DNA from 3 places in the Streptomyces sp. NPDC091387 genome. Region 2 is predicted to be linked to each of the others. Evidence: riboswitches for the same ligand, from Rfam matches in the RefSeq annotation. Region 2 holds a riboswitch; each other region holds the start of a gene.
What was found. Region 2 has a riboswitch for S-adenosylmethionine ahead of ACIQM0_RS31145 (hypothetical protein). Riboswitches for the same ligand answer to the same signal wherever they lie in the genome.
Positions count from the first base shown of each region.

Region 1 (7,053 bases), on a different contig from region 2:
AAGGTGTCCGGGCGGCCCACGACGTCCAAGTCGTATATCTGTCCGCCCTGTTCGCGAAGTCGCAGTCCTTCGGCAAGGAACAGGAAGTCGAACCTCGCGCGCTCGGAGGTCCGGGCGAAGTGGGCGAAGGAGCTGAACTCGATGTGGCTGCCGGCCTCGGGGTCGCTCCACACGGTGGTGTTGTTGACTCCGGGGAAGTGGGCCGCGAGATGGATCTGCTTGAGCGGCTTGCTCATGATCGGGGGTCCTTCCGGCTCAGGCGGTCGTGGCGGCGGCGTAGCGGTTGGCGGGACGGGCGAGACCGAGCAGCCCGCGCAGGGTGTCGGCCTCGTACGCCCGGCGGAAGGCGTTGCGGCGCTGGAGTTCGGGGACCAGGTGCCGGGTGATCGCCGGGAGGTCGTGGCCGGCCACGGCGGGACGGAGCCGGAAGCCGGTCAGTCCGGCCGCCGCCAGCTCCTGGAGCAGATCGGCGAGCCCGCTGGGTGTTCCGGTGAAGATCCGGGCGTCGCTGGTGTACGGCCGGCCGGCGAGGTCGTCCAGGCGCTCCCGGCGGGCCTGGGCCGCGGCGTGGTCGTCGTCCAGGAAGACCACCAGGTCGCCGAAGACGTGCAGGGTCTCGTCGGCGCGGCCGGCCGCCGCCTGTTCGGCGCGGATCTCCTCGACGACGGCGCGGGCCTCCTGGGCGTCGTGCGGGGTGACGTAGCCGATGTCGGCGGAGCGGGCCACCAGCCGGTACGAGGCGGTCGCGTGGGCCAGCGCGCTGACGATCGGCTGGCCCTGGGGCGGCCGGGGGGTGATCGAGGGGCCCTTCACGCGGAAGTGCGTGCCCTCGAAGTCGATGTAGTGCAGTTTCGCCCGGTCGATGAAGCGTCCGGTGGCGACGTCCCGGATCTCCGCGTCGTCCTCCCAGCTGTCCCAGAGTCGCCGCACGACCTCGGCGTAGTCGGCGGCCTCGTCGAACAGGCCGGCCGCCAGCTCCTGTCCGGCGGGGGTCCGGTAGTACTCGATGCCGAACGCGGGGAACCGGCGGCGGCCGAAGTGCGCGGCCTCGTGCTGTCGGGCCGTGACCTGAAGGCGCAGGCCCGCGCGGCCGGTGCTCACGTAGTCGAGGGTGGCGATGGCCTTGGAGATGTGGAACGGCTCCGTGTGGGTGACCACCACGGTCGGCACCACACCGATGTGCCGGGTCAGCGGCGCAACCCGAGCGGCGATGAGGACGGCGTCGAGCCGGCCGCGGACCTGGTCGGTGCGCCCGTCCGGCTCCGCGTGGGACGAGGACTGGAGGCCGAGCCCGTCCTCGATGGTCACGAAGTCGAGCAGTCCGCGTTCGGCCTCCGTGACGAGGTCGGTCCAGTAGGCGGCGGTGAGCAGTTCACGGGGGCGGGCGACGGGCTCGCGCCAGGCGGCCGGGTGCCAGCCCGCTCCGTCCAGGGACACGGCGAGATGCAGGGGGAAGGGTGACGACGACACGAGAGAGGTGCCTTCCTGATCGACCGTACGAAGAAGCCGGCCCCCGGACGCGGGGAGCGGCTGCGAGGGCAACAGGTCAGGAGCAACAGAGCGCGCCGGCGACGCGCAACAGATCGATGTGCTGCCGGGAGTACAGCCGCGGGCGGCTGGGCATGGCGGTGTTCGCGGCGCGGCGGCGGGTCACGGCAGGCATACGCACGTGCTCCACCTCCACCCATCCGGCGCGGCGGACCCCGGGGTCCGCGCCGCTCTCGCGCTCGCGGTGCCCTTCGGGGCGCCGCTCGGTCGTTCTCAGGCACAACCGCACGGCTACGCCGTTTCTTCCGGCTGCCCGGCTTCTTCTTCCTGCGGCGCTTCCGGCTGCCCGTCCGGTGTGCGCACGAGCAGGAACCGTGTGCGGCGGCGCAGGGTGAAGCCGATCGACTCGTAGAGCCGGATGGCGTGGGTGTTGCTCGCGGCCGCGTGGAGGAAGGGGGTGTCCCCGCGTTCCCTGATGCCCGCCGCGACCGCGCGGACCAGCCGGGTGGCCAGGCCGCGGCCGCGGTGGTCCGGGTGGGTGCAGACGGCGCTGATCTCCGTCCAGCCCGGCGGGCGCAGGCGTTCACCGGCCAGGGCGATCAGCCGTCCGCGGTCCCGGATGCCCAGGTAGCTGCCCAGTTCGATGGTGCGGGGCAGGAAGGGGCCCGGCTCTGTGAGGGCGACCAGGTCGAGGATCTCGGGTACGTCGGCGGGTCCGAGCCGTTCCGCCTCTGGGGCGGGTTCGGCGTACAGCGTGGTGGCGATGAGCTGAACGCCGTCGCCGCCGCGCTCGATCGTCCAGCCGTCGGGCACCTCCAGGGCTCCGGAGACCGGGGTGGCGGTGCCGGGTCCGACCAGTGCGGCCAGATCGGCCCAGGCCCGGGGGTCGGCGGGGTCGTCGAGGGCGCTGAACGGGGAGATGTCCGTGGGGTAGCGGGCGGCCCGGCCCACGCGCTCGGCGAGGCCGGCGTGGGGACCGCTCAGCGCGGCCCAGGCGGCGTTGTCCAGGATGTGCGGTTCCGTCGGGACCGGGGGCGGGGCGTGATGGACGGTGGTCGACATGGCGGTGCGGAGTCTCCGTATCCGGAAGGCGGCCGGGCCGGCGCCGGCTCATGGCAGCGCGGGCCGGCGGCAGATGCGCGGGCGTGGACGTGAATGCGGATCTGAACGCGGACGCGGGTCAGGAGTTGTCGAGCGGCAGTCCGGGCGGGTCGACCAGGGAGGTGGGGACGGCCTCGTCGGAGAGGTTCCAGGCGGCGAGCCACTTGGCGTACTGGCCGTTCTTGATCAGGTGGTTGATCGCGGCGGCGATGGGCTTCGCCAGTCCGCTGCCCTTCTTCGACGTGGCGGCGATGAGCCCCTGGAGCGTCGCGCCGGCGCCGGAGAACTGGCCCGCGCTACGCGTCGGCGTGGGGGTCTTCGCGGTCTGGGTGATGTGGTAGGCGATGCCGGGATTAGGGCCGAAGGAGGAGTCGATCTTCCCGCTGGACAGCGCCAGGGCCGTGGCGTTGCCGTCCTGGTAGTACTTGACGGTGAGCTTCTTGCCCTCCTTCGCCAGCTTCGCCTTCCACTCCAGCAGGATCCGCTCCTGGTTGGTGCCGGCGCTGACGGAGACGGTCTTGCCCGCCAGGTTGCGGTAGTCGCCGTCGAAGTTCCAGGTGCTCTTCTTCAGCGCCTCGAAGGCGAGGTTGTCCGCCCGGTAGGAGGCGAACTCGTACTTCTTCTTGCGCTCCTCGGTGTCGGTGACATTCGACAGCGCCACGTCGAACTTGCCGCTGTCGATGCCGACGAACATGTTCTCCCAGGTCGAGTTCTTCATCTCCGGCCTGAGCCCGAGGACCGCGGCGATCAGCCGGCCGAGGTCGGGTTCGGCGCCGGTGAAGGTCTTCTGGTCCTCGCCCACGTATACCAGCGGAGGGTACCCGGCAGGCAGCGCGCCCAAGCCGATCACCAACGTGCCCTTCTCGGCCACCGACTTGGGGAGCCCTGCGCTGATCGACGTCACCTCGGACACCTTGAGCTCGGTCTGCTTGGCGGCGCCGTTGGAGAGTGCGCCGATGGTGACCGATCCGGCCGGCGCGCTGTCGGTCCTGGTCGCGGCGTCACCCGCACCGCCGCACGCGGCGAGCCCGGCGGCGAGAGAGGCGACGGCCGCGGCGGCGGTGACGCCGCGGAGGAATCTGCTGCGGCGACTGGGGGAGGGCGTGAGGGCGAGGGTGCGCATGATGGCTGTCCTTGTCGGGTGCGGTGAGGGCGTACGGGTGAGGTCGCGCCGTGAAGTGGGTACGGGATCAGGGGTGTTGGGTTGGAGGTTTCGGGATCAGAGCACTTTGCTCAGGAAGTCCCTGGTCCGCTCGTGCTGCGGGTGGTCCAGCACCTGCTCGGGCGGGCCCTGTTCGACGATTCGGCCTTCGTCCATGAAGACGACCCGGTCGGCGACCTCACGGGCGAACCCGATCTCGTGCGTGACGACCAGGAGGGTGGTTCCGCTGCCGGCCAGGTCCTTGATCACGGCCAGCACCTCGCCGACCAGCTCGGGGTCGAGCGCGGAGGTCGGCTCGTCGAAGAGGATGACGCCGGGCCGCAGGGCGAGGGCGCGGGCGATGGCCACGCGCTGCTGCTGCCCGCCGGACAACTGCCGCGGGTAGGCGGCGGTCCGGTCCGCGAGCCCCACGCGGGCGAGGAGGCCGCGGGCCAGTTCCCTCGCCTGGGGCCTGGTCAGCTTTCCGGTCGCCACCGGAGCCGCGGCCACGTTGTCCAGCACGGTCAGGTGCGGGAAGAGATTGAAGTTCTGGAAGACGAAGCCGATCCGGCTGCGCTGCGCCAGGATGGCCCGCTCGCTCAGCTCCTTGAGGCGACCGCGGTGCCTGCGTACGCCGATCAGCTCGCCGTTGAGGCTGACATGGCCGATCTCGGGCTTCTCCAGGTGGTTGATCACCCGTAGGAGCGTGGACTTGCCGGAGCCGGACGGCCCGAGGACGACCGTGACCTCGCCGGGCCTTACGGTCAACGCCACGCCTTCCAGAACGCGTTGGGATCCGTACCACTTGTGCACATCGTGCACCTCGACCGCGGCGGGGCGTACCGCGAGCACTCGGCCGGTCTCCTGCGCCCCAGCCGTACCGGCCGCCTCCGCCTTCTCGGCCGTCCCGGTCTTCTCGGTCGTCTCGGCGCTCATATCGCCGTCTCCTTCCGGACCCGGGCCCGCAGATCGCCGAGGCCGGTCCGCAGCTTCTGCAACGGGGTCAGCGGCAGGGTGCGCAGCGCGCCCCGCGAGTAGTGCCGCTCGACGTAGAACTGGATGACGGACACGACGCTGGTGAGAATCAGGTACCAGACGGTGGCCACCAGCAGCAGCGGCACGATGTCGCCGGGGTAGCTGCTGCCCATGCTCTGCACGGAGCCGAACAGGTCGAGCAGAGAGACGTAGAAGACCAGCGAGGTGCCCTTGATCAGGCCGATCAGCTGGTTGACGTAGTTCGGGGTGATGGAGCGCAGGGCCTGCGGAAACACGATCTTCGCGAACTGGTAGCGCCTCGGGAGGCCGAGGGCCGAGGCCGCCTCGTGCTGGCCCTGGTCGACGGAGAGGATGCCGCCGCGGACCACTTCGGAGGCGTACGCCGCCTCGTTGAGGCTCAGGCCGATGACGGCGACGGCCATGTCGGTGGCGAGGCGGGACTCGTCGAACGTGAAGAACGCCGGGCCGAACGGCACTCCGATGCTCAGCGTCCGGTAGAGCGCGCTGAAGTTGTAGAGGAACAGCAGGACCACGATCAGCGGCACCGATCGGAAGAGCCAGGTGTAGCCCCAGCTGACCCCACGCAGCACCGGGCTCGGGGAGAGCCTGGCCAGTGCCAGCAGTACGCCGCCGAGCAGTCCCAAAGCGGCGCTGTACACGGTGACTTCGAGGGTGATGAGCAGGCCGTCGAGGATCGTGGGCCGCAGGAACCAGTACGAGAACCGGTCCCACTGGTAGAAGGGATTGGTCACCAGGCCGTGGACGATCTGGGCGACCAGCACGAGCACGACGGCTGTGATGATCCAGCGGCCGGGGCGCAGCAGGGGAAGGACCCGCTGCGCCGCCAGGGGCTTCGGCGCGGCGGGCGGGTGGAGGCGGGGGGCCGCCTCGGCGGGCGGCGCTGATCCGGAGGACACAGCGATGCCAGGGGATTCACTCACGGAGGGCTCCAGCGGATTCGGACAGTCCGGACCGCGGACGGCGGCGACGCCGCACCGATCGGGGACGAATCGGCGGGACGCGGCACACGGCACGGGACGGGGGCCGGGCAGGGAGAGGGCGCACCGCGACAGCGGTGGACGTCAAGAACGCGGAGAGCAGAGGCCCGGAAGGCAGAGGCCGGGAAGGGCTGGGCCGGGAATGCCGTCAGGCTTGACAGAGCACGCGTGAAACGGCGCTACACAGTGCGCTGTTGACGCGCTGCAGGTCGACGGAGCGGTCCGCGCAGAGCAGCAGGGCGCGGCCGCGGGACCGCCAGGCAGCCATCCCCTCAGCTGCGTGCATCGCTCTCACCGTCACCATTCCGCCCCGTGGGGCCTACACTCCCGCCGAACGTCATCCGGTCCGGACCGAACCTGGGCACCCCACCGCGTACGAGGGTTGCCGGCCGGCGCACCAGGGATTTCCGCTGACGCTCATGACCGTTCTGCGCCGCAAGTTAGGCACGGCCGGAAACGAATGTCAACGCCGGTGACCACCAGGCGAGACGGCCCGTGCGGCCTTCTTGACTGCGTCACGTGACGCACCGAAACTGACATGGACGGTCACGATTGTCAGCGCCTCCTGTGCGGGATTCTCCTGCTCAGGCGGTTATCGGCCCCGGCCCGCTGGCAGGCAACCCTTCCACCGCGACGGGGTGCCCCGGGTGACGACCGGGTCCCGCCGGTGCGGCGGGGCAAGCGTGGTCTCGCGTCTCGCGAGCCCCGAAGTCGGGACCGGTGGGAATTGTCCAGGAACGGCTTGACGAGGCGCCTGCACATCGATCTGCTGCGTGTCTCCAGCGCTTACTAGCCCGGACAGATCCGGACGCGTACCGGACCGCTCGGTCCGTCCGGACCGGTACGAGAGCGCAGCCATTCCACATCCGGCCGCTGGTGCCCACAAGGCGGCGGTGGCTTCCTCGTTCCCGCAGGGATTCCCACCGGGATTCCCATAGGAGAGTCATGCCCGAGACAGTTTCGCGCAGTTCCAGTTCACGCGGTCCCGGTTCGCGCAGTTCCGGCACAGGCAACTCGATGGCATGCGGCCCGGTTTCCCCGGGTCCGAGTCCGTGCGCCACGCAGCCTCGTCCCGCGGCTGCCGTGCAGCCCTCCCGCATCCACAGCCGTATCGGTGTCGGTCTGGCCGGCGGCTTCTACCCGGCGCCGCACCGCTACGAGCTCTTCCTGTCGGCGAGTTGTCCGCGCTCGCTCCGCATCTCGATCACTCTCGGCCTGCTCGGCCTCAAGGACTCGGTCGCCACCACGATCCTGGGACACCCCACCGAGACACCCGGCGCGTTCGCCTCGCTGCGCAGCGCGTACGAGGCGACGATGCACCACTACGAC
Region 1 covers NZ_JBIVTZ010000006.1:148,381-155,433, reverse strand. The annotation lists gene ACIQM0_RS14550 (NtaA/DmoA family FMN-dependent monooxygenase) at 1-236, opposite strand, end outside; gene ACIQM0_RS14545 (LLM class flavin-dependent oxidoreductase) at 256-1,470, opposite strand; gene ACIQM0_RS14540 (putative leader peptide) at 1,547-1,663, opposite strand; gene ACIQM0_RS14535 (GNAT family N-acetyltransferase) at 1,780-2,550, opposite strand; gene ACIQM0_RS14530 (ABC transporter substrate-binding protein) at 2,669-3,712, opposite strand; gene ACIQM0_RS14525 (amino acid ABC transporter ATP-binding protein) at 3,809-4,666, opposite strand; gene ACIQM0_RS14520 (amino acid ABC transporter permease) at 4,663-5,667, opposite strand; SAM riboswitch class IV at 6,041-6,149, opposite strand; SAM riboswitch class IV at 6,269-6,414, shown strand; gene ACIQM0_RS14515 (putative leader peptide) at 6,392-6,517, shown strand; gene ACIQM0_RS14510 (glutathione S-transferase C-terminal domain-containing protein) at 6,808-7,053, shown strand, end outside.
Region 1: it holds a riboswitch for S-adenosylmethionine, as region 2 does, so the genes downstream of both, ACIQM0_RS14520 (amino acid ABC transporter permease) here and ACIQM0_RS31145 (hypothetical protein) in region 2, are expected to answer to the same signal.

Region 2 (7,053 bases):
TCCTGAAGTGGATCAAGGACACCAAGGGCTGGTGGGGCAACGAGACCATCGGGGACGTCCAGTTCGGCTACGAGATCACCTCGTCCGCGGGCGGCCTGGACTTCACGACCAACGGATTCGGTGTCTCCACGAGCTGAGCCGTACGCACCAGGAGCCGGCCCCCACGAGGGGCCGGCTCGTGCGCGCGCCGCCGCCCGGTGTCACCTCGGGGCGGGGCCGGTGCTCTCCCGAACCGTCAGCTCCGGAGCCAGCAGCTCCACTTCGTCCGTCCCGCGGCCGGAGAGCTTGGCGACGACCTGTTCGACCGAGCGGCGCCCCATCTCCTGCGCGGGGATGGCCACCGAGGTCAGCCGCACCGATGCCTGGGTGGCCACCTGCTCGGGGCAGATCGCGACCACGGACACGTCCTCGGGCACGGCCCGGCCCTGCTGCCGCAGGAGGTTGAGCAGCGGCTCCACCGCCGACTCGTTCTGCACGATGAAACCGGTGGTGCCGGGGCGCTCGTCGAATATCCGCGAGAGGGTCTGGGCCATCGCCGGATAGCCGCCCTCGCAGGGCCGGTGCAGGACCCGCACCCCGGTCTCCCGCGCCTTGGCCCGCACTCCGTCGACGGTCCGCTCGGCGAACCCGGTGTGCCGCTCGTACACCGCGGCCGCTTCGCCGATCACCGCGACCTCACGGTGCCCGAGGCCGGCGAGGTGCTCCACGCAGAGTGCCCCGGTCGCCTCGAAGTCGAGGTCCACACAGGTGAGGCCGTCGGTGTCGGCGGGCAGTCCGATGAGCACGGCAGCGCGGTCGGTCTCGCGCAGCAGCGGCAGCCGTTCGTCGTGCAGTTCGACGTCCATCAGGATCATCGCGTCGGCGAGCGAGCTGCCGGCGATCCGGCGTACGGCGGCGGGACCCTCCTCGCCCGTCAGCAGGAGGACGTCGTACCCATGGGTACGGGCCGTGGTGGCGACCGCGATGGCGATCTCCATCATCACGGGAACGTACATGTCGGTACGCAGCGGCACCATGAGCGCGATGATGTTCGACCGGCTGCTGGCGAGCGCCCGCGCACCCGCGTTGGGGTGGTATCCGAGTTCCTTGATGCTCTGTTCCACCCGCTCCCGGGTGGGTACCGAGATGGACCGCTTCCCACTGAGGACGTAGCTCACCGTGCTCGCGGAGACTCCGGCGTGCTGTGCGACCTCGGCAAGGGTGACCATTCAGCTCTCCATCACAGAACGACGTCGGACACCGGCACGCATACCGGCCTGCACCGGCAGGCTCGGCCAGATGTGGCGAAGCGCTTCGACTTCCCATCATTTGGCTGTGACATACACAGATGGTGCGAGCCTAGACCCACACGCACAACGTGTCCATAGTTCAGTCGAAGCGCTTCGACTCGCTGGTTCACGCCCTGTTCCGCGCCGCTGCCGACCATGACGGCCGTCGTCCGGCTACCGCCACGATATGCCGGACGGCCGGCCCTGGACATCGGCGGGACCGGTGCGTCAGCGGTCCGGGAGGCCCGCGGGGGTCGCGGCGGTGCCGAGGGTGAGCAGTCCGGCGCCGAGCAGGAGCGCGGGCTTCGCGTGCCCGCTGCGCAGGACGGCGGTGGCGGTAGGCAGCGGGAGGAGCAGGAGGCCGGAGACGGTGGCGCAGTGGCCGCGGACGTACCGGAAGCACAGGGGAAGGAAGACGCCGCGCCGGGCAGAGACCGGCCGCCGGCCGCCCGATCCCCGCCACGTCGAGGCGGCCGGAGGGTGCTGAGGCGGGCCGTCGCGCCTGCGGGCGCCGCGACGCCGGTGCCCAGGGGCCTCAGTTCTGCCGGGGCAGCAGTTCCGTCTCGAACCGGTCCAGGGACTCGTCGAACAGCGCCCCGCGCCGCCCCTCCGGCGCGGGGAACAGCTCTCGTTCGCCGGGCCGGGCGGGCTGCAGCCCGAACACCGGCAGCACCCGCCGGGGCGCCAGGCCCGCCGGCGAGGCCAACTGCGCGGCGATCAGCACCGGGTGACGGCCCGGCAGCACCGTCACCGAGGTGCCGGCCTTGAGCCGGGTGGTCCGGGACAGGGCGTGGGCCATTACGATGAGGGGGTCGACGGCGTCCGAGCGGATGTGCTCGGACAGCCAGAGGGAATCCAAGCCGTCACGTTCGAGACGGTCGACGATCCGGCTGAAATCCGGCAGGGGCGACCCGGCGCCGAGTCCCGCTCCGAAGCGGACTTTCATGACGGCCACAGTACGCGCGCCGCCGGCCGGCCCCGGTGGGGATGTCGCCCCGCGGCGTTGCCCGGACTCAGGCGTCGAGCAGTACGGGGAAGGCCTCCATGTCGTTCTGCGTCATCACCGGAAGCTTGCGGATGTCCGCGTCCGGCACCGCGAGCCGCAGCCGGGGGAAGCGCCCGAAGAGAGCCGGCAGGGCTATCCCCGCCTCGACCCGGGATAGCGCGGCGCCGGGGCAGATGTGCGGGCCGTGGCCGAAGGTCATGTGCCGGATGGGGGTGGGGCGGGTGATGTCGAAGGCGTCCGCGTCGGCGCCGTGCTGCTCGAGGTCCCGGCCGATCACCCGGTAGGAGATGACCACGCCCTCGCCCTTGGCGATGACGTCGTCACCCACCTGGATGTCCTCGGTGGCGAACCGCATCAGCAGATGGGTGGTCGGGGTGTCCCACCGCAGCGTCTCCTCGATCACGGTCTCCCAGGAGACCTCCCCGTCGAGGACCATCCGCAACTGTTCCGGGTGCGCCAGGAGGGCTCGTACGGCGTTGAGGATGAGCCCGATGGTGGTCTCGTGGCCGGCCGCGACCATCGCCTTGAGGTTGCCCACCACCTCTTCCTCTGTGAGGGGCTCCCCGCCCTCCTCCGCGAGAATCAGCCCGGAGGTCAGGTCATCGGTGGGGCGTGCCGCCTTCTCCCGCACGAGCCCTGAGTAGAAGACGTCCAACTCGGCCAGCAGGGCGAGCCGTTCGTCCTGCGGGGTGAGCATCGAGAAGAAGGCCTTGTACTGCCTGGTCAGCATGGCGTTCTCGGCGGGGTCCACGCCCATCAGCATGCCGACGACCCGCATCGGCAGCGGCTGGGCGAACACCGACTTGAGGTCGACGACGGCCCCGTCCCTGCCGCCGTCGGCGAGTGCGTCCAACAGCTCCTGGGTGAACTTCTCGATGTCGGGCCTGATGGCCTCCAGCCGGCGGGGCGTGAGCGCCTGGGAGGTCTTGGTCCGCAGCCGCCGGTGCTCGGCGCCGTCCACGGTGAACATGGACCGCCCGGCGTCGATCATCCCGATGAGCGGCCACTCACGCGTCACCTCGCCGCTCTGCCACAGCCCCCAGGCGTCGATGTCCTTCACCAGCCGCGGGTCGACGAGGAGTTCACGTGCGTCGGCATACCGGGTGATGGTCCAGGCGGGTATGCCGAGCAGGTCGATCCGGGCGAGCCGCCCGGCGTCGCGCAGCCGCGCCGTCTCACCGTCCAGGTCCTGGACCATGGGGTCGATGACAACGGTCCCGCGGTCCGGGGCAGCTGTGTGCGCGGCGGCGTGAGGGCAGGTCACGAGAGGTCTCCTGTCGTACGAACGGGGGTGAACCGGACGGGGAGCGAGGTCGTCCCGCGCAGAAACGCGGAGGGCCGCCGTACGAGGTCCGCGACGGCGACGCCCAGCTCGAGGTCGGGCAGCCGGTCGAGCAGCACCTCGATGCCGGTACGCGCGATGGTCTCGGCGATCTCCTGAGCGGAGAAGGGGCACCGGTACTCGCCGTGGCTGAAGGCGAGATGCGCGCCGTTGCCCCCTTGGGCGGAGGCAGCGCTGCCGGACAGGCTCTGCCTGATCAGCGGATCGGTGTTGGCGGCGCCGAGCCCGAGCAGCAGCATGTCCCCCGCCCTGATCCGCTGCCCGCCGAGCTGGGTGTCCCGGGCGGCCCAGCGTCCGGCGAGGATCTGCGTCGGCGCGTCCTCCCAGAGCACCGCGTTCATGGCCTCGGCCACGCTGCGCCGCCCGCCCGCCATCGATTCGGCGAACTCGTCCTCGGTGAGCATCAGCCGCAGGGAGTTACTGATCCAGTCAGCGGTGGTGAGGTGCCCGGCGGCCGTGATGGCCATCAGGTCGAGCATGTACTCCTCGTCGGTGAACGCCTCGGGGAAGGCGAGCATCCGGGAGGTCACGTCGTCCCCGGGCTCGGCCCGCTTGGCGGCGACCAGCCGCCGCATGTGCTCCCCGAATCGCAGATGGGCCTCCTGTGCGCCCGGACCACCGTCGGCCAGGTCCTTCAACACCTGCGCGATATGGGCGCCTTCGTCATCGGGGAACCCGACCAGCCGTGCGAGGACGAGCACGGGTAAGGGCTCGCAGAAGTCGGCGACGAGGTCGGCGGCACCCCGGCTGCACACGGCGTCGATCAGCCGGTCGGCCAGCTCCTCGCAGTGGTTGCGGATCTCGAACGGATCGGCCCCTTCGAGGGCGGGTCCGACCATCCGGGCGTGGCGCCGGTGCTCGTCCCCCGCGCTGAAGTAGATGGACGGCAGCGGCCGCCCGACCATGGGCAGCAGCGGCCAGTCCTCGGGGATGTGCTCCCACTGGTTCCACAGACCGACATCGCGCGGGAACAGCTCGCCGTCGCTGGTGACTTGATGGAGTTCGCGGTATCCGATGACCAGCCAGGCGGGGAACCCGCCCGGCAGCTCCACGGGGACGACCGGCCCGTGATCACGGCGCATGGCGCGGTAGACGGCCTGTGGCTCGGTCTGGAACGAGGGGCCGCCGAGCGGCACGGCCCCGGGCCTCGTGTGTGCGGGGCACTCCGGAGGGGGCGAGGCGGGCTCGGGCCGTGCGGAGGATGGGCGCGTCATCGTCCTGACTCCTGTGGCGGAAGCTTCACGCGTCACGATCGTGCGATCAACGCACGCCCACTATAAGGATTTTATGTGATGCCACAGCGGTCAACGGCGATCAAATGTGCAGTCAGAGCGAAGCAACTGGCCGACATCTGCGCACAATTGACCAACATCTGCGGGTACCGCCCCGGCCACCCGGAGCCGGTGGGCGGCCAGCGCGCCCGGCCGGACCCGGACTACGACCGCCCGGAACCCTGGGCATCGCACAAATCGCCGCCCTCCAGGGCGACGTTGACGAGCGCGGCGGCCGGGTCTTCTCCGTCCACCAGCTTCAGCGCGTGCCACCGGGACAGCCAGTACACGCGTCCGCGATGACCGGCGAGTGTCTCCCGCAGCACGTCCGGAGAGTGCGTCCAGACCGCTGGAAGGGCGCCCGCGTAGTCGAACGCGGCACGCAGCTCGACCCACCCGTCGTCCCGGACGTCACCGGCGGTCAGCAGTATCTCGACGGCCTGGCCGGGCTCCTGCCGGCACTTCTTGGCATGGATCCAGTGCACCTGGTGGCCTGCGGCGTACCGGTCGCAGCCGTCGCTCCGCACGGAGCCGTTCTCGGTGAGATGACGCAGCATGGTGGGTCCCGCCTTCCGGGGATGATGGACCCCGAGCGCTCTGCACCGCGGTCCGCTGTTCCCCGCACCTCGCGCACGGGGCAGGTCGTCACCCGGAGCACCCGCAGCGGAGCGGGGTGCCGTCCAGCCAGCCGGGGCTGCGCGCTGGAACTCATGACCCGACGAAAACCCTAACGCACCCGTGGGACAGACCCCGACGGACGGCGCACGCACAGCCGACGGACGGTCAGGGGAGGCGCAGGCGCGGGCCGAACCCGACCCGCGCCCCCTTGCCCCTCACCTGCCACTCCGTCGGGCTCGGTCAGCAGGTGACGAAGCCCGGGTCGCTCGTTCCTGCCTTGCCCGTCTCGACGTGCCCGGCGAACCGCCGCAGGAACGTGGCGTCCGCGTCCGACACCACCGTGATGTCGTACCAGCGCCGGCTCCCTCGCAGGTCAACGGCGTGCTTCACGGTCGCCCCCGCACGCACCGCGAAGGTCTGCGCCCCGCCGCCATAGGTGTCCGCGTTCCGCACGGTCAACTGGACTGTCCTCGTACCAGCATGAGTGAAAGTCAGTTCGAGTCCTCCGCTCGACGGGTCATGACGTGCGGTCACCTCCGGCCCTGCCGCCTTTCCGGGCCCCCGGAAAGCGCGCAGGAACCCGTTCGGGCCGTGCACGGTGAGGTCGGTCACGTCCTTCGAGTAGGCCGTGTTCCAGCTGTCGGCGAGCGTCTTGCCCGCCTCTGTGGTGTAGGTCCAGGGTCCGTCGGTGCGGTTCGCCGACGTCACCAGGAACTGCGCCCCGGCCGCGTCGCCGCCACTGAAGGTCAGCCGGTACTTACCGGAGGCCGGGTCGGCCGCCCCGTCCACGAGGGGCGCGTACCGCAGCGGCCGGGTGGGCCGCGAGCCGGGCTCCTGCTTCGGCACACTGCCGGAGACCGGCGGCACCGGTACGTAGTCGGGGTGCCGGCCGTTGTCCGGCGGCGCGTATCCGTCCGTGGAGGGCAGCGAGACGGGCGCGGTGTCGGTACGGCTGAAGTCGAAGGCCGAGGTCAGATCGCCGCAGACGGTGCGCCGCCAGGGCGAGATGTTGGGCTCGTGCACGCCGAAGCGCTCCTCCATGAACCGGATCACGGAGGTGTGGTCGAAGACCTCCGAACACGAGAACCCGCCGGTGCTCCACGGGGACACGACCGTCATGGGCACGCGCTGGCCGAGGCCGTACGGCCCGGCCGCGTAACGGAGGTCGCCGGGGAAGTGGTCGGCGGAGGTGTCCACGGTGGAGAGCCCCTGCGCGGCCCCGGACGGGACGAACGGCGGCACGACGTGGTCGAAGAATCCGTCGTTCTCGTCGTAGGTGACGAAGAGCGCGGTCCGGCCCCACACCTCGGGGTCGGAGGTCAGCGCGTCCAGCACCTGCGAGATGTACCAGGCGCCGTAATTGGCAGGCCAGTTAGGGTGCTCGCTGTAGGCCTCGGGCGAGACGACCCACGAGACCTGGGGAAGCGTCCCGGCCCGGACGTCGGCCTTGAGGTCGTCGAGGAGCCCGTCACCGTTCTTGACGTCGGTACCGGTGCGCGCCTTGTCGAAGAGGGGATCGCCGGGCTTGGCGTTGCGATAACTGTTGAA
Region 2 covers NZ_JBIVTZ010000017.1:155,898-162,950, reverse strand. The annotation lists gene ACIQM0_RS31170 (hypothetical protein) at 1-137, shown strand, start outside; gene ACIQM0_RS31165 (LacI family DNA-binding transcriptional regulator) at 201-1,208, opposite strand; gene ACIQM0_RS31160 (LLM class flavin-dependent oxidoreductase) at 1,804-2,214, opposite strand; gene ACIQM0_RS31155 (cytochrome P450) at 2,282-3,538, opposite strand; gene ACIQM0_RS31150 (cytochrome P450) at 3,535-4,830, opposite strand; gene ACIQM0_RS31145 (hypothetical protein) at 5,052-5,444, opposite strand; SAM riboswitch class IV at 5,494-5,603, opposite strand; gene ACIQM0_RS31140 (phosphocholine-specific phospholipase C) at 5,746-7,053, opposite strand, start outside.

Region 3 (7,053 bases), on a different contig from region 2:
TCAGTTACTTTGGCTGCATCTTGTCGTGGCCGGGCGCATTCTCATATGCGGGGGCACGGGCAGCGGAGGGGACTTCCCACACTCTACCGCGTTCAACCATGCAGAATTGCCCCCTCCGCTTCTGTCGCGGAGGGGGCAATTCCGGTGACGCGGTGGGGCGGGACCGCGCGGGTCCCGGGGGTCAGCAGCCGCCGGCGACGGCCGGGATGATCGAGACACCCGCGCCGTCCGGGGTGACCGCTTCCAGACCGCCTTCAAAGCGCACGTCGTCGTCGTTGACGTACACGTTCACGAAGCGGCGGAGCTTGCCCTGGTCGTCCAGGACGCGGGCGGCGATGCCCGGGTGGTTCTTCTCCAGGGACTCGATGACCTGGGCGAGGGTCGCGCCCTCGGCCGGGACCTCGGCCTGGCCGCCCGTGTAGGTGCGGAGGATGGTGGGGATACGGACCTTGACGCTCATGGTGGGTGCCCTTCCTGGAGTCTCGGGTGGGGTCAGCCGGCGGTGCCGAGGCCCGCGGCGCGGAAGGCGTCCAGGCTCGGCCGGATCGTCGCGGTCGCCTGCGAGGTGGCGGCCACGGCGTCCAGTGTCTTGAGGCCGTCGCCGGTGTTCAGGATGACGGTGGTGAGCGACGGGTCGAGGAGGCCGGCCTCGATCAGCTTCTTCGTCACGCCGACCGTCACCCCGCCCGCGGTCTCGGCGAAGATGCCCTCGGTGCGCGCCAGCAGCTTGATCGCGTCGACGACCTGTTCGTCGTTGACGTCCTCGACGGCGCCGCCGGTGCGGCGGGCGATGTCCAGGACGTACGGGCCGTCGGCCGGGTTGCCGATCGCCAGGGACTTGGCGATCGTGTTCGGCTTCTGCGGCCGCACGACGTCGTGACCGGCCTTGAAGGCGGTGGAGACCGGGGAACAGCCCTCGGCCTGGGCACCGAAGATCCGGTACGGCCTGTCCTCGACCAGACCGAGCTTGATCAGCTCCTGGAGACCCTTGTCGATCTTCGTGAGCTGCGAGCCGGACGCGATCGGGATGACGATCTGGTCGGGCAGCCGCCAGCCGAGCTGCTCGCAGATCTCGTACGCGAGCGTCTTGGAACCCTCGCCGTAGTACGGCCGGAGGTTGACGTTGACGAAGCCCCAGCCCTCGCCGAGCGGGTCGCCGATGAGCTCCGAGCAGAAGCGGTTGACGTCGTCGTAGTTGCCCTCGATGCCGACCAGCTCACCGCCGTACACCGCGGCCATGACGACCTTGCCCTGCTCCAGGTCGTGCGGGATGAACACGCACGACCGCAGACCGGCGCGGGCCGCGGCGGCGCCCACCGCACCGGCGAGGTTGCCGGTGGAGGAGCAGGAGAGCGTGGTGAAACCGAAGGCGCGGGCGGCCTCGACGGCGATCGCGACGACGCGGTCCTTGAAGGAGTGCGTCGGGTTGCCGGAGTCGTCCTTGACGTACAGGCCGCCGGTGACGCCCAGCTCACGGGCGAGGTTGTCGGCCTTGACCAGCTTGGTGAAGCCGGGGTTGAGGTTGGGCTTGTCCGCGACGTCGGAGGGGACCGGCAGCAGCGGCGCGTAGCGCCAGATGTTGTCGGGGCCGGCCTCGATGCGCTTCTTCAGCTCGTCCGGGGAGCCGCTCGGCAGGTCGTACGCCACTTCGAGCGGCCCGAAACAGGTCGCACAGGCGAAAAGGGGGCCGAGCTCGAATCGCTCTCCGCACTCGCGGCAGGAAAGCGCCGCGGCGGGACCAAGGTCCACAGAAGACTCGGGGTTTGCTGCAACAGTCTGCACAGCCATGATGGCGAGGCCCTTTCTCCTCATCTTCCTCGTGACGCATTTCGTCACAAGACGGAATTGGCACCTTCCCCACCTGACCTCGCGGTCGGCTGGATGGTTGCCGGGACTTCAACGGGCCGTTCCCTCTGTCCCTCTGGATGAGCGCTGTGGCACTGGACCATGGATCCAGGCGTTTATCAGCGGATGGACCCCGGCATGCCACGGCCATCTGCGTTGTTCAAGACTGTAACCGAAGCACCGGACTGTTGAGATAGTCGTCCGAACCGCGAGATGGATCACATACAGGGAGTATCGACCGTGCTGGAAGAGGTCGAAGGCTGGCTGACCAGGCGTTCCTGGTCCTCCGCCGACCGCCCGCTGGAGCAGCTCCTGGCCGCCAGGGACCGCGACCCGCGCCGCGGGAGCGTGAGTGTCGTCCTGCCCGCGCTCAACGAGGCGGCGACGGTCGGGGACATCGTCCGGGTGATCCGGCGCGAGCTCATGGAGAAGGTCCGGCTGGTCGACGAACTCGTGGTGATCGACTCCGGCTCCACGGACGCCACCGCAGAGGTCGCCCGCCGGGCGGGCGCCCGGGTGATCCACCGGGACGCGATCCTGCCCCGGGTCCCGGCCGTCCCCGGCAAGGGCGAGGTGCTCTGGCGGTCACTCCTGGCGACCGGCGGTGACATCGTCTGCTTCATCGACGCGGACCTCAAGGACTTCTCGGCGGACTTCGTCTCCGGCATCGTCGGCCCACTGCTGACCGACCCCTCGATCCAGTTCGTCAAGGCGATGTACGACCGCCCCCTCGGGGACACCGCAGGCCAGGGCGGCCGGGTCACCGAGCTGGTGGCGCGGCCGCTGCTCAATCTGCACTGGCCGCAGCTGGCCGGCTTCGTCCAGCCGCTGGGCGGCGAGTACGCCGTGCGCCGCTCCCTGCTCGAACAGCTGCCGTTCCCGGTCGGTTACGGAGTGGAGCTGGGGCTGCTCGTCGACGCCCTGCACACGGTCGGCCTGGACGCGCTCGGCCAGGTGGACGTCGGCGTCAGGAAACACCGCCACCAGGACGGCCAGGCGCTCGGCCGGATGGCGGCGGCCATCTACCGGACCGCTCAGCTGCGGCTCTCCCGGGGGCATCTGGTCCGCCCCTCGCTGACCCAGTTCGAGCGCGGCGAACACGGGTTCGTCCCGCACACGTACCCGGTGGACACAGAGGAGCGGCCGCCGATGCGCGAGATCGAGGAGTACGTCTCACGCCGCGCGGCGTGACCGGAGCACGGCCGCACGCACGTTTGGACCGTTCGGGATCGGGCTAGATTCCGCAGCATGGTCTCCGAGCACGCCCCTCAGCCCGCCGCCGCCCAGGTACTCGTCGCGTCCAACCGCGGTCCGGTCTCGTACGCGCTCCGCGAGGACGGCTCGCTCGACGCGAAACGGGGCGGGGGCGGGCTCGTCTCCGGGCTGAGCGCGGTGGACGACAAGATGTGGGTCTGCGCCGCACTCGGTGACGGCGACCGCGAGGCGGTGCGCCGCGGGGTCGGCGAGCCGGGCGTACGGATGCTCGACATCGACGCGGACGTGCACGCCGACGCGTACAACGGGATCGCGAACTCGGTGCTCTGGTTCGTCCACCACCTGCTCTACCAGACCCCCGTGGAACCCGTCTTCGACGCGGAGTTCCGCCGGCAGTGGGCCTCCTTCGAGGCCTACAACCGGGCCTTCGCCCAGGCGCTCGCCGAGGAGGCGGGCGAGGGCGCGTCGGTCCTGGTGCAGGACTACCACCTGGTGCTGGTGCCCGGAATGCTCCGCGAGCTCCGCCCCGACCTGCGGATCGGCCACTTCTCGCACACCCCGTGGGCGCCCGTCGACTACTTCCGGATGCTGCCCGACGACATCTCCGAGCAGGTGCTGCGCGGCATCCTCGGCGCCGACCGGGCGGCCTTCCTGACCCGCCGCTGGGCGGACGCCTTCATCGGCTGCTGCACGGAGATCCTGGGCGGCACCGGCCGCACCCGCATCGGCGTGCACGGGCTCGGCGCCGACGCGGACTTCCTGCGCCGCCGCGCGCACGAGGCGGACGTGGACGAGCGGATGGCGGCGCTGCGCGAACAGGTGGGCCCCGGCCGGAAGACGATCGTGCGGGTGGACCGTACGGAGCTGTCCAAGAACATCGTCCGCGGGATGCTCGCCTACCGCGCCCTGCTCGACGAGCGGCCCGAGTGGCGCGGCCGGGTCGTCCACATCGCGTTCGCCTACCCCTCGCGGCAGGACCTCGCGGTGTACCGGGAGTACACGGCCGAGGTGCAGCGCGTCGCCGACGCCGTCAACGCGGCGCACGGCACGGCGGACTGGACCCCGGTCGTGCTCCACGTCAAGGACGACTTCGCGCGCTCGCTCGCGGCGTACCGGCTGGCCGACGTGGCGCTCGTCAACCCCATCAGGGACGGGATGAACCTGGTCGCCAAGGAGGTCCCGGTCGTCTCCGACCACGGCTGCGCGCTGGTGCTGTCGCGGGAGGCGGGGGCGTACGAGGAGCTGGGCGACGACGCGATCACGGTGAACCCGTACGACGTGTCGGCCACCGCCGACGCGCTGCACGAGGCGCTGACGATGGACGACGACGAGCGCGCTGCCCGTACGGAGCGGCTGGCCGCGGCGGCCACCGCGCTGCCGCCGCAGCAGTGGTTCCTGGACCAGCTAGAGGCGCTGCGCCAGGGCTGACAGGAAGTCGACGACGGCTCCCGGCCCCGGCAGCAACAGGTCCGCGCGCTCGGCCAGTTCGGGCACCTCCGCCTCGCCGCTGCAGACCAGCAGGCCGGGGGTGCCGTCGGGGCCCTCGGCGCGGAGCTTCTCCACGGCGGCGTAGGCGGCCAGGTCACCCAGGTCGTCGCCCGCGTACAGCACGGACTCGGCGCCCGTCTCCCGCACGTACTGCGTGAGGGCGACACCCTTGTCCATGCCCGCGGGGCGCAACTCCAGGACCAGACGGCCCGGTTCGACGATCAGTCCGTGCCGGGCGGCGAGCTCGCCGAGGGGGCCGCGCAGGGCCTCGAAGGCGGCCTGCGGGTCCTCCGCACGGCGGGTGTGGACGGCGAGCGCCTGCCCCTTCTCCTCTATCCAGGTACCGCGCCAGGAGTCGAACGTGTCGAGTACGCCGGGGAGTTCGGCCCGCACGGCGGCGACGCCGGGGTGCGGGGCGGGGGCGCGGACGGTACCGGAGACGGCGTCCCAGCGTTCGGCGCCGTAGTGGCCGAGGACGACGAGGTGGTCCAGTCCGGCGACTCCGGCGAAGCCGCCGTAGCGGACCGCGACGCCAGCCGGTCGGCCGGTGATCACGGCGATCGACGCGACCTGGGGGGCGAGTGCGGCGAGCGCCTCGACGGTGCCGGGGTGCGCGCGGGCCTGCTCGGGGTCCGGGACGATGTCGGCGAGGGTGCCGTCGAAGTCGAGCGCGACGACGGCGCGGTCGGGGCGGGCGAGGAGGGCGGCGAGGCCCTCCCGGCCGGCGGGGGTCGTCGGTGTCGGCAGGGATGGGGTGTGCGGGTGGCTGCCCATGTCCCGAGCCTATAGCCGGTGAGGCCCGGCGGGGGCTTCGCCCCTTGGCGCGGCCGACGGGACCGTCGCCGCGCACCCGGGGCTCAGCGGCGTCCCCGCCGCGCCTCCCGCACGCGCCGGAGCCGGTTCACGGTGACCGGGTCGGCCTCCAGGGCCCGCCGGTCGTCGAGCAGCGCGTTCAGCAGCTGGTAGTAGCGGGTCGGGGAGATGCCGAGCCGCTCCCTGATCTCCCGCTCCTTGGCCCCGGGCCCCGCCCACGACTGCCGCTCGACCGCCAGCACCGCCCGGTCCCGGTCGGAGAGTCCGGGGGGCGGGGCGGCGGGCTCGTCGGGGCCGTTCGGAGGAGGGGCGGTCATATCAGCCAATATATGGCGCGGCCCGCGGACCGCTACTCCGCACTCTCCGCCGACGTGGACTCCTGCGCTATGCGCCCGAGCACGCTCTCGGGGTTCGCGCCGGGCTCGACCGCCTCACCGATGTTCTTCTTGATCGACTCGCTGGCCTGGGCCCAGGACGTCTTGCCGAACGGGTAGAACTGCGCGTCCGGCAAGGCGTGCAGGAACTTGTGCAGCGGCTTGTACTGGGGATCGCTCTCCATCGAGGCCGAGGCGCTGTCGGTGACCGGCAGCATGTCGTACGTGTCCGCGAAGGCGATGACGTTCTTGTCGCTGAACATGAAGTCGAAGAACTTGCCCATCTCGACCCGGTGCTTGTTCTGCTTGAAGCCCATGATCCAGTCGGCGACGCCCATCGAGCTGGTGGTGGGCCCGGAGACGGCGGGCAGCGGCACCATTCCGACATCGACGCCCCGCTTCCTGGCCTCGCGCATCAGCGTCGGATGGCCGTTGAGCATCCCCACGTCACCGGTGGTGAACGCCGCGAAGGCCTTCTCCCGGTTGAGGTCGCCGGGGGCGACGGGGCCCACGAGCCCCTTGTCGACGAGGTTCGACTTCAGCCAGTCGAACGTCTTGATGTTCTCGGCCGAGTCGATGTCGTACGAGCCGACGTCGTCGGTGTAGCCGCCACCGCCGCTGAGCAGCCACATCAGCGTCTCGGCCTGGGACTCCTCCTGGCCCAGCGGCAGCGCGAACGGGTACTTCACGCCGTGCTGCTTGAGCGCGGCGGCGTCGCCGGCGATGTCGCTCCAGGTCTTCGGGGCGTCGAGACCCGACTGGCTGAAGAGCTTCTTGTTGTAGAAGAGCAGCCGGGTGCTGGCCACGAACGGAAGGCCGTACTGGACCTGGCTGACCCGGCCCGCGTCCGCGAGGACCGGCAGGAAGTTCGCCTGGGTGCGGACGCTGAGCATCTGGTCGGCGGAGTAGAGCTTGCCGGCCTTGGCGTAGTCCGCGTACGCGCCGATCTGCGCGATGTCGGGGGCCTTTCCGGCCTTCACCATCTCGGCGACCTCGCGGTCGATGTCCGTCCACGGGAGGACGGTCACCTCGACCTCGATGCCGGGGTGGGACGCCTCGAAACTGCTGGCGACCCCGTCCCAGTACTTGTCGGACTTGTTCGCCTCGCCGGTGCCGTAGTCGGCCGCGACGAGCTTCAGTGTGACGTCGCCCCCGCCGCCGTCGCCGCCGCAGCCCGACAGTGTTGCCGTCATCCCCAGAGCGGCCACAGCCGCCGTCAGTCCCAAGTAGCGCCGCTGCACAGCCCAGTCCGTCCTCGTCGGTCGCGCCATCCGCGGCGTCCACGTCTGCGTGGGGCACTCGGAATGAGCTGCGATTT
Region 3 covers NZ_JBIVTZ010000011.1:186,424-193,476, forward strand. The annotation lists gene ACIQM0_RS23675 (MoaD/ThiS family protein) at 182-460, opposite strand; gene thrC (threonine synthase) at 493-1,788, opposite strand; SAM riboswitch class I at 1,806-1,932, opposite strand; gene ACIQM0_RS23685 (glucosyl-3-phosphoglycerate synthase) at 2,086-3,036, shown strand; gene ACIQM0_RS23690 (trehalose-6-phosphate synthase) at 3,094-4,488, shown strand; gene otsB (trehalose-phosphatase) at 4,465-5,322, opposite strand; gene ACIQM0_RS23700 (DUF3263 domain-containing protein) at 5,406-5,678, opposite strand; gene ACIQM0_RS23705 (extracellular solute-binding protein) at 5,711-6,928, opposite strand.
Region 3: it holds a riboswitch for S-adenosylmethionine, as region 2 does, so the genes downstream of both, thrC (threonine synthase) here and ACIQM0_RS31145 (hypothetical protein) in region 2, are expected to answer to the same signal.